2 regions of the Thermoanaerobacterium sp. CMT5567-10 genome follow, and region 1 is predicted to be linked to the other one. Evidence: riboswitches for the same ligand, from Rfam matches in the RefSeq annotation. Region 1 holds a riboswitch; the other holds the start of a gene.
What was found. A riboswitch is a leader RNA that binds a small molecule or an ion and turns the genes downstream of it on or off. The one in region 1 is predicted to bind cobalamin.
Positions count from the first base shown of each region.

Region 1 (4,953 bases):
CCGGCTATCATAAATGCTTTACACAATTTTCAAATCATCCCCTTGCTTTTTTGAGAGAATAATAAGCGGTGTATCTGTAATAGGATTTCTGATTACATCAGCATCGACAGAAAAAGCCATCTTTATATTTTCTGCAGTAAGGACTTCATTTGGCGTCCCCATCGATATAATCTCTCCATCTTTCATAAGTAGAATAAAATCGCAAAATTGAGATGATAAGTTGATGTCATGAAGAACAGCAAACACAAGTATATCTTTTGCGGTCAACTGCTTAAGTATTGAAAGCACTTCTATTTGATATTTTACATCTAAATGTGAAATCGGCTCATCCAATAGCAAGATCTTAGGCTCTTGAGCCAACGCTCTTGCAATGTAAACCCTTTGCCTTTGCCCACCACTTAATTCATTTACATATCTATCCTTAAGATCCCATGTGTTTGTAAGAATCATCGCTTCTTTTACGATGTTTACGTCTTTTTTAGTCTCTCTTTGAAATCTCCTTAAATAAGGAGTCCTTCCCATCATAACAACATCATAAGAGGTAAATTCAAAGTCAGAATACACATCCTGCGGAACATAACCGATAAGCATCGCTTTGTCCTTTGATTTCATGCTGTATATGCTCTTCCCCGCTATAGACACATTTCCTTTACTTGGCTTCAAGTACCCTGATAAGTTCTTTAAAAGAGTAGTCTTTCCAGACCCATTACTGCCTAGTATCCCCACCATTTTATAGTCATCTATCTTAAAATTTACACCTTTTAAAGCCTGAATCATACCATAACTAAAATGAAGATCTTCCACATTTACGATCGCCATATTATTTGACCTCTTTATTTTTATTTTTGACAAGAAGATATAAGAAAAATGGTCCACCACAAGCGGCAGTTATTATGCCAACTGGTATTTCTACAGGAGCCATCACAGTTCTTGCCAGCGTATCAGCCAATACCAAAAACGCTGCACCTACTACACCGCTAAAAGGAACTAAAACTCTGTTGTCAGAACCTATAATAAGCCTTGATATGTGAGGCACTATAAGCCCTACAAAGCCAATTATTCCACCTGCTGAAACAGAAGACGCGGTGATTAAAGAACCTACAATCAATATGATTTTTTTAACTCTTTCAGTATCAATCCCTAAATGCTCAGCTATTTCTTCACCTGTCATTATCACATTAAGATCTCTCGAAAACGTGTATAATGCAATACATCCAATCAATATTAGTGGTACTGTGTAAAAAACCTGGCTCCAGCTAATAAGACTAAATCCCCCCATCGTCCAAAAGACTATCTGTGACATCTCATTATGATTCAAAAGCATCATGAGAGAAATAACTGAAGACATAAAAGCACTGATGGCAATGCCTGCAAGAAGCATCGTCTGCATTTTAATATACGGTCCTTTTTTAGCCAAAATATACACTACGTAAATAGTCATAAGAGCAAATGCAAATGCAAAAAATTGAAGACCAAAAATGCCTAATCCTAAGACAATTGCGATGGACGCTCCGAAAGCTGCTCCCGATGATATACCTAAAACATAAGGATCTGCCATAGGATTCTTCAAAAGTCCTTGAAAGAACGTACCTGCCACAGAAAGTCCCATCCCAGTAAAAGCAGCTTCAATAATCCTTGGAAACCTAAGATTTAACAATATCATCTTGTCTGTGCTGTTGCCATCACCAAATATGACATCAACAATACTTTTCAATGGCATTTTGACTGCACCAACTGATGCAGAAAACATCAGCGATGCAATCAAAATCACAATAGAAATTAGCAAATAAAAACCTTTTTTCACTTTCAATTTATTTAAATGCCTCCGGATGTAAATCTTTTGCAATTTCTTCTAAACCTAAGACGATTCTGTTAGATGGCTTAGTGACAATGTCATCGTTGGATATTACAAATATTTTGCCATCCTTTGCCGCTTTTGTATCTTTATAACCTGCCATATTTTTTATTTCATTGGCATTTGCAGCATGTGGTGATGTAATTATCACATCAGGATTCTTCTGTATCAATTTTTCCATGCTGTACTGCGCCCATCCGTTTGCATCACTGGCTACATTATTTCCACCAGCCAATGTAATAAGTTCATCGATAAACGTACCCTTGCCAGCCGTCCAATTTCCATTTGTATCAACAACATAAAACACATTTACTTTTGGCAAATCCTTCACTTTATCATTGATTTCTTTGATTTTATCCTTCATGCTGCTTATTATTTCATTTCCCTTTTCTACATTACCTGTGATTTCAGCTAATATCTTTATTGAATCATATATCTGGTTTATGTTCTGAGCTTCCAATACCACCACCGGTATGCCTGATTTCTCGATTGTCTCCATATGGTCTTTTCCAGAAAGATTTGATGCAAATACGATATCTGGCTTTTGTGCCAATATAGTTTCAATATTAGGCCCTTCATATCCTCCAACTTTTGCAACACTTTTTACCTCTGGTGGATAATCGTCGTAATTGGTAACGCCGACAACATCTTTGCCAGCGCCAATTGCGTAAATCAGCTCTGTAGTTGATGGAGACAAGGAAACAATTCTTTTCGGCTCCTTTTTTATCGTCACTTGCCTACCCATAAAATCAGTAATCTTCAATGGAAATGTAGCCTTAACTTCAGTTTTCGTAGTATTGTCATTTGTTGCTGTCTTTTCTTGAGTTTTTTGAGAACATGAGACAAGGCTTAATGAAAGAACTGCTATTATGATGAAAACTACGATATTTTTAATCCACTTTTTCACTTAGATCTCTCCTCCTAAATTATTTATAAAGATTTGAAACATAACCAAAGCGCTTAAACAGTAAACCTAAAAAATTAAGGCATACCGAGAAGGTATGCCCCATATTTTTCAATGCAAATATGTACCACATTACCAACCTCCCCTCCGAAGGTGTTTTTCACATCTTAAGGCAGGTCTCCTGGCTTGCAATTCATCTTTAGCTCAACCTTCCCGGTTTCACCAGTGGTTTTTTGAGCCTCATCATCGCTTACAGTAGCGGGGGCTGCAGCGGCTTCTCACCGCTTTCCCTATTAACCTTTCGGACCTTAAGACCATATTTAGTTTAACTATATTATATCTTTAATGCAAAATTGCGTCAATGAAAATAAATGGCCTTTTTTTGCAATAATTTGTCATGAATCTATCATCTCAACCCATATAAACTTTTACTACTGTAATATCCAATATAACAAACATGATGAATACCGCTAAAATAATTGAAATCAAAATAAATGCCTGCAAGATAAACTCCCTGTACCTTTTCATCCCACACTCTTCCTCCAATTTCTATAAAGCAAATCGTTTTTTCCTTCTTTATATATAGACAAATTTCTTCCTCATTTTGTTACAGTTTTTTTAAAAAATTTTTTATGTATAAAAAAATAGCCCAAAGGGCTACTTATCAAATGAAGCGTGTGGTATCAAAAGCATACTGTTTTAATGAGCTTCAAAACGCAAATCCGATGTAATCTCGAAACTATCATAGTAAAAGTACAATATTCCTGATTTAGTATCCAAGAAAAACAGCTTATTAGTCATATAATTAGTTCTAAAAGAAGTCGAATCTTTTTGCTTAGTATTTGTATATAAATAATAGTATCCATTCTCTTTTACTTTTGGAAATGGATATTTTTCCCCAAGCGTTAAGTTAGGTTGTGGCAATGATTTTGCTAATGAGTACGGTATCACAGAACCAAACTTCCATCCTTTTTCTTCTGCAGATTTGATGAAAGCATCCATTTGGGACTTATCGAACTTCATAACGATGTAATGTAGCTCTTGGTCCCTATCGCCTGTATAGTTATTCTCCAGTATATTAACTGATCTTGGAATGTAGATGCCAATTTGGGAGGCGACAAAATATTGAGGTCCAGAAAATATCTTAGAAAAAATCAGTATGCACAATCCCAAAGCAAAAAAAATACCAACTGTTATTCCCCACCATTTTATGAGATTTCTATTTCCAGATCGTCTCCATTTATAAACTGAAAAGCCAAGCCAAACAATCATTAATACAGCTACATTAATAAGAAATATTTCATATATGTAAATCATGCGATTGCCTAAATTCCCTAAGTATAATTGCGTATGTAAATTCATTGATATCACCTCACATCTTATAGCAAATGTAGTAACTGTTTAAGTATCTAAACAAGCTACTACATTCTTCAAATTTTTGATAATATTACTTAGTATCAGGGACAGTTATGGAAATATAGTATGGTACTACCGCTCCTACAGACTGCGCATATGCACCATAATTATTAATTAGTGTTACCGCTGCATTGGGAATTCCGGATCCATACCCACTCCAATTTTTAGGTTGGAAATCATACGTATCTGTAACATATGAAGTTATTGATTTGCCTGATGAATAGCTATACATTGTAGTATTATGTAAAGCTAAATATAAATCCCAGTTTGAATTGCTTGCCGTAAATACTGGATAGCTTATTTGACTTGTACTGCTAGAACTCTTAAAAGGAGCAATAGCATTTTTATATGCTTGAGTACCCTTTATCTCAGGTACTATCGAATCGCTCGATGGAAGATATTCATCACTGGGATTATCTTGTAAAGAATGCTGCAAGAAAAATGATGCTTTAGGAACTACGATTGAAGCCAATTCTGCAGCCGTCCACAATTGAGCTCTTACAAGAGATTTTGTTATCCCAACTGACTTAATCGATACTTGTGATGATGAAGTTTTTAAATTCATTATCTCGTTTATATCAAGTAATGGTCCTTCTAATTCCCCATTAGACACTTTTTGATTATGGTATTCAATCGCACATTTTAATAAGAATGCATCATCTGACAGCGAACCTTGCTTTGATCTTTGATCTTGAATAAATTTTTTAAAGTTATTGACATCTTTAAGAAACCTGTCATACTCAATAGCACTCTTTTGCTCTGCATCAATTGATGAAAT
Region 1 is NZ_CP130558.2:2,228,000-2,232,952, reverse strand. Features, by position in the region: gene Q2T46_RS11280 (cobyrinate a,c-diamide synthase) at 1-26, opposite strand, end outside; gene Q2T46_RS11275 (ABC transporter ATP-binding protein) at 19-819, opposite strand; gene Q2T46_RS11270 (iron ABC transporter permease) at 821-1,810, opposite strand; gene Q2T46_RS11265 (ABC transporter substrate-binding protein) at 1,812-2,762, opposite strand; cobalamin riboswitch at 2,913-3,085, opposite strand; gene Q2T46_RS11260 (hypothetical protein) at 3,459-4,121, opposite strand; gene Q2T46_RS11255 (hypothetical protein) at 4,207-4,953, opposite strand, start outside.

Region 2 (4,953 bases), 460 kb from region 1:
ATACTATTTTCATCTATGATTCCCTTTTCTTTTAAAATTTCATATATTTCCAGAAGTATAGGCTTTCTTAAATCACTCCAATCAAGTTCTTCTACGTTAGTAAAAATAACTTCAGGTTCACCTTTTGCAACAACTTTTCCATTCTTCATGACATATATATAGTCAGCCCATGAATAAGCAAAATCCACATCATGAGTTGATAAAATGATCGTCTTCCCCTCTTCAATCAATTTGTCAAACACACTCATAATCTCCTGTACATGATTAGGGTCTAAATAAACCGTTGGCTCATCCAGTATTATAACTTCAGGTTCCATAACTATGATATCAGCTATTGAGACACTTTTTTTCTGCCCATAGCTTAAAAAATGGGTGGGCTTGTCTTTCACATCGATAATTTTCATTTTTTTCATTACTTTTTCCACTTTTTCTTTCACTATGTTTTCTGGAATATCTAAATTCATGGGACCGAAAGAAATCTCTTGGTACACACTGGCAGAAAAAAGCTGTATATCAGGATTTTGAAAAACAATACCCACATTCTTCCTGAGTTTTGTGAGTTCAGAACGATTGTATTTTATTTCTTCCCTGTTATACAATATTTTCCCTGATTTAGGTTTTAAAATTCCATTGAAGTGCAAAAACAATGTCGTTTTACCTGCACCGTTTGGTCCCAAAACTGCTGTCTTTTTACCCTTTTCTATCAACATATTTACGCCATCTAAAGCTTTTGTACCATCGCTATATTCAAAAGTAACTTCTAACGCTTCTAATATAAATTGATCTTTCATAGTTCACCTTCTTAAAAGTATTGATGTGCTTATTAAAACAAGTTCTATCAAAACAATATATATTAAATTTCTATAGCAAAATCTGTAATCTTTACTGATAACTTTTAATTCCCCATTATAACACCTTGCTTCTAAAGCCACATATAAATCCTGAGAATCTTTGTAAGACTTAATAAAAAGAAAAGATATTAAAAGTCCTAAAGACCTGTAGCTATTTTCTAATGTAGCATATCCTAATCTTGAATTCTGAGATGTATAAACTTCCCCAGCGGTATCAAATAAAACAAATATCAGTCTGTAGGTTAGCTGTAGTAACTCCAAAAATAATAAAGGAATTTTCAATTTCTTTAAGATATCTATAATGTCAACTACAGGAGTAGTGAGTACGAGAAAATATAAACAAGATATTACTGCCAAAGTTCTAAAAAACAAAATAACAGCAGTACTAATGCCTTTCGGAGTAATTCCTAAAGTTACCTCAAAAATATCAAGACTTATTAATGCAGCACTTTTATCACCTATAACATTGATGATAATTGTTAGTACACTTATCATCAAAAAAGAAAATGGAATTAACATAAGTTTTATGTACACTTTTCCTGGAATTTTTGCTTTTAACACAGTTATCATAAACATCAAAATAATTACTGCAATGTTTGTATATATATCAAATACAAAGCACAAAATCATTGTTAAAAAGGCAAATAAAAGTTTTTCAACAGGATGTACGTTGTACATCCTGTTTGTATAAGAATAATTATCTATTAGCATTTTTTCTCCCCTTCGCAAGACCTATATAATATCCTAAAAATCCTGCGCCTATTGCCGCTTGACACGCAAACAGAAGGCTCTCAATTTCTCCACTTGGTGGCTCCCAAACCGGTTTCAACCATGGTTTGTAATTTTTGTCTACCTGAGTGATAGCCTCTGTTGCCCTGTTATCTGCCCCAGCAAACTCAGCATTTTTAATTGTAACAAGAGGAAACACTATTAGCGAAATAACCAACAACCCTAATATCAAATTTATCATTAAAAACTTTTTGCCCCTCATACTAGCTTACCTTCTTTCTCTAAAACATTAAGCTCAATGAGTTCTTCTTTACTGTAGGCAATTAGCAAATTGATTACGAGTACAGTTAAAAGCCCCTCACTTACCGCCAAAGGTACTTGAGTCACTGCAAAGATCCCCATAAATTTTAAGAAGGAGACTGTAAATCCTCCTATTTCAGCCGGAAAAGCAATAGCAAGTTGGAAGGAAGTCGTCACATATGTAAGCAAATCCCCAATTGAGGCAGCTAAAAATACTGCAAGCCAATTTGGACCACCTACCTTTTTTACTCCTTTAAATATATAATAGGAGACAATTGGTCCTACTATTGCCATAGAAAATGTATTAGCACCCAAAGTTGTTATGCCACCATGAGCCAAAAGTAACGCCTGAAACAAAAGCACTATAAGTCCTAAAACGCTCATAGCAAAAGGTCCAAAGAGTATAGCTCCAAGTCCTACACCAGTTGGATGCGAACAACTTCCTGTAACAGAAGGAATTTTAAGTGCTGAAAGCACAAAAGCAAAAGCACCTGCAAAACCCAAAAGCATTTTAAGTTTTGGATTTTTCTTTACACTTTTGTTTATCGTCATAAATCCCACAATTACAAAAGGCAAAGAAGCTATATCCCATATTATGCACCATTTAAGAGGAAGAAAACCTTCCATTATGTGCATTGAATATGCAATTTGCGGTGCCATCAAAAGCAAAGCAAATACCGTTAACAACATCCATTTTTTCACATTAAACACCTCTTTTTATAAAATTTAAGCAAAAATAAAACCTCTTAACTTACCAATGGCATTAAGAGGTTAAAAAACACATAAATATCCTGTTATAACACCTCCTCTATCGACCGTAGAGTAAGTTTGACACAAATACAGGCAGGTCTCCTGACTTAGGTTCATCCCTCTTTACGCCTTCCCACCCGGCACTCATCAACTTCCGCTGAGAGACTAAGCAGTGGCACAATGTAAAGAGCTCACCATCACAGTGGCGGGACCGTGCAGGATTTTCACCTGCTTCCCTTTTAACCCAATTTGATTACAAATTGGGCACCTGTATTCGCCTGTTATCAAATTTTATTCTTAAATAAAGTATATCATTTTATAAATATGTTATCAATAAAAATTGAAAATGCTTTCAGTTCCAAAATTTTATGAGTTCATTCAGTTGACATCGTATAGACTGATACGCTTTTATCCTAATTGCTGACTTGTAATTTTCGTCACATCTTTCATAAGACTGTCAACATCTGTTATCACAACAGGATAATTTACATCAGGCCTTTTTATTAAAATTACAGGAATATCTAGCATTTCAGCAGCTTCAAATTTTTCTAATATCCCTCCCACAACGCCACTTTCTTTTGTCACGATCACTTCTGCCTCTCTCTCTTTAAACATTTGATAATTTAGTTCGCTGCTGAAAGGACCTTCCATTGCTATTATGTCTTTTGGTGTTAGCCCTAAATCTTCACATTTTTTTAGGACATTACTTAAAGGAAGTACTCTTGCCGTTACCTTTTTCCCCATTACCCAGAGGAACTTAAATTTTTCGAGGTTTTTACTGCCTACAGTCAAAAAAATATTGTGATATTCTTTACATTTCTCAGCTGCTTCCTCAAAACTTTCAGCTATGACGGCATTGTCATAATAAATGCTTTTCCTTTCATATCTTATATACTTTATACCAGTTTTGTTGCAGGCATTTATAGCATTTACGCTTACATCTTTTGCAAAAGGATGAGTCGCATCAATTATAATATCTATGTTATTTCTATAAATAAATTCAATGAGATTCAATTCATCCAGTGGGCCTTTGTGGACTTTTACTCCATCACTAAAAAGGCTTGCACCATAATCTGTCACTGTACTTGCTATAACCTCAATACCTTTAAGTTTTAATCGTTCTGCAATCTCCCTTCCATCTTTTGTACCTGACAAGACCAGTATCATAAAATATATCCCCTCGGCGTTATCATTTTGCCCTTTTCTACAAAAGTGCTTTCGTTACCTATTATTACAATTGTCCTCATATCAATTTCATAATTTGCCATTTCTTTTAAAGTGGTGATTATCACTTGTTGTCCCTCTCTTGAAGCATTTTTTACTATTCCAACAGGGATATCCTCTCTTTTGTATTTCATAATAATTTTCTGAGCTTTTATAAGATTTTCCGGTCTTTCTTTGCTTTTAGGGTTGTATATGACAATTACAAAGTCAGCCTGTGAAGAAAGTTCCAGCCTTTTTTCTATCACCTGCCAAGATATCAAATGATCTGAAAGGCTTATAACTACAAAATCCTGCATTACAGGTGCCCCTAGTATAGCAGCCGCAGCATTTAGAGCAGTTACTCCTGGTATTACTTCTATTTTTAAATCTATGTTATCTTTGTGGACAACCTCATACATAAGCCCTGCCATACCATATATCCCTGCATCACCACTTGACACAATGCACACATTTTTGCCTTGCAAAGCTAATTCAACAGCTTTTTTAGCCCTGTCAATTTCTTTTCTCATCCCTAATGAAATTACCTCTTTGCCCTCAATTAAAGGTTTAATAAGGTTTATATAAGTAGTATATCCTACGACTACATCACATTCTTTTAAGGAAGTGTATGCTTTAAAAGTCATGTCATTTATATCCCCAGGGCCTACTCCTACGACTTTAATCCATCCCATGCCAATCCTTCTTTCTAAATTTATACACAGCTAACGTTATTCCATTCTTTTTAAGATATGCTATCTCTTCTCCAGCGTTACTAGCCAAATAAGCAGAGGGTCTTGCAACACTTCCAACCCCTACTGTATGAAATACAAAATCAGAAATAGGAAATTTGTTTTCTATTTTTCTCAGCTCTTCTTTTGTATAAAAAACAAGAGGAATTTTCAAAAATTCTGCCAACTGAAGCATCCCTTTTTCTTCCTTTTTTATATCTATGGTAGCAATTGACTCGATGCTTTTTAATCTCAAATTTAGATTATCAAAAGTTTCCCTTATAAAAGTAAGCAAATCCTCAAAAGCTATTCCTCTTTTGCATCCTAAGCCAATAACTACATTTTTAGGTCTTAATATGACATAAGGTTTTTCTGTCGGTTTTTTTATTTCC
Region 2 is NZ_CP130558.2:2,688,571-2,693,523, reverse strand. Features, by position in the region: gene Q2T46_RS13700 (energy-coupling factor ABC transporter ATP-binding protein) at 1-791, opposite strand, end outside; gene cbiQ (cobalt ECF transporter T component CbiQ) at 795-1,562, opposite strand; gene Q2T46_RS13690 (energy-coupling factor ABC transporter substrate-binding protein) at 1,549-1,842, opposite strand; gene Q2T46_RS13685 (energy-coupling factor ABC transporter permease) at 1,839-2,570, opposite strand; cobalamin riboswitch at 2,705-2,917, opposite strand; gene cobK (precorrin-6A reductase) at 3,039-3,797, opposite strand; gene cobJ (precorrin-3B C(17)-methyltransferase) at 3,794-4,525, opposite strand; gene cbiG (cobalt-precorrin 5A hydrolase) at 4,512-4,953, opposite strand, start outside.
Region 2: another riboswitch for cobalamin. It lies ahead of Q2T46_RS13685 (energy-coupling factor ABC transporter permease); the one in region 1 lies ahead of Q2T46_RS11265 (ABC transporter substrate-binding protein).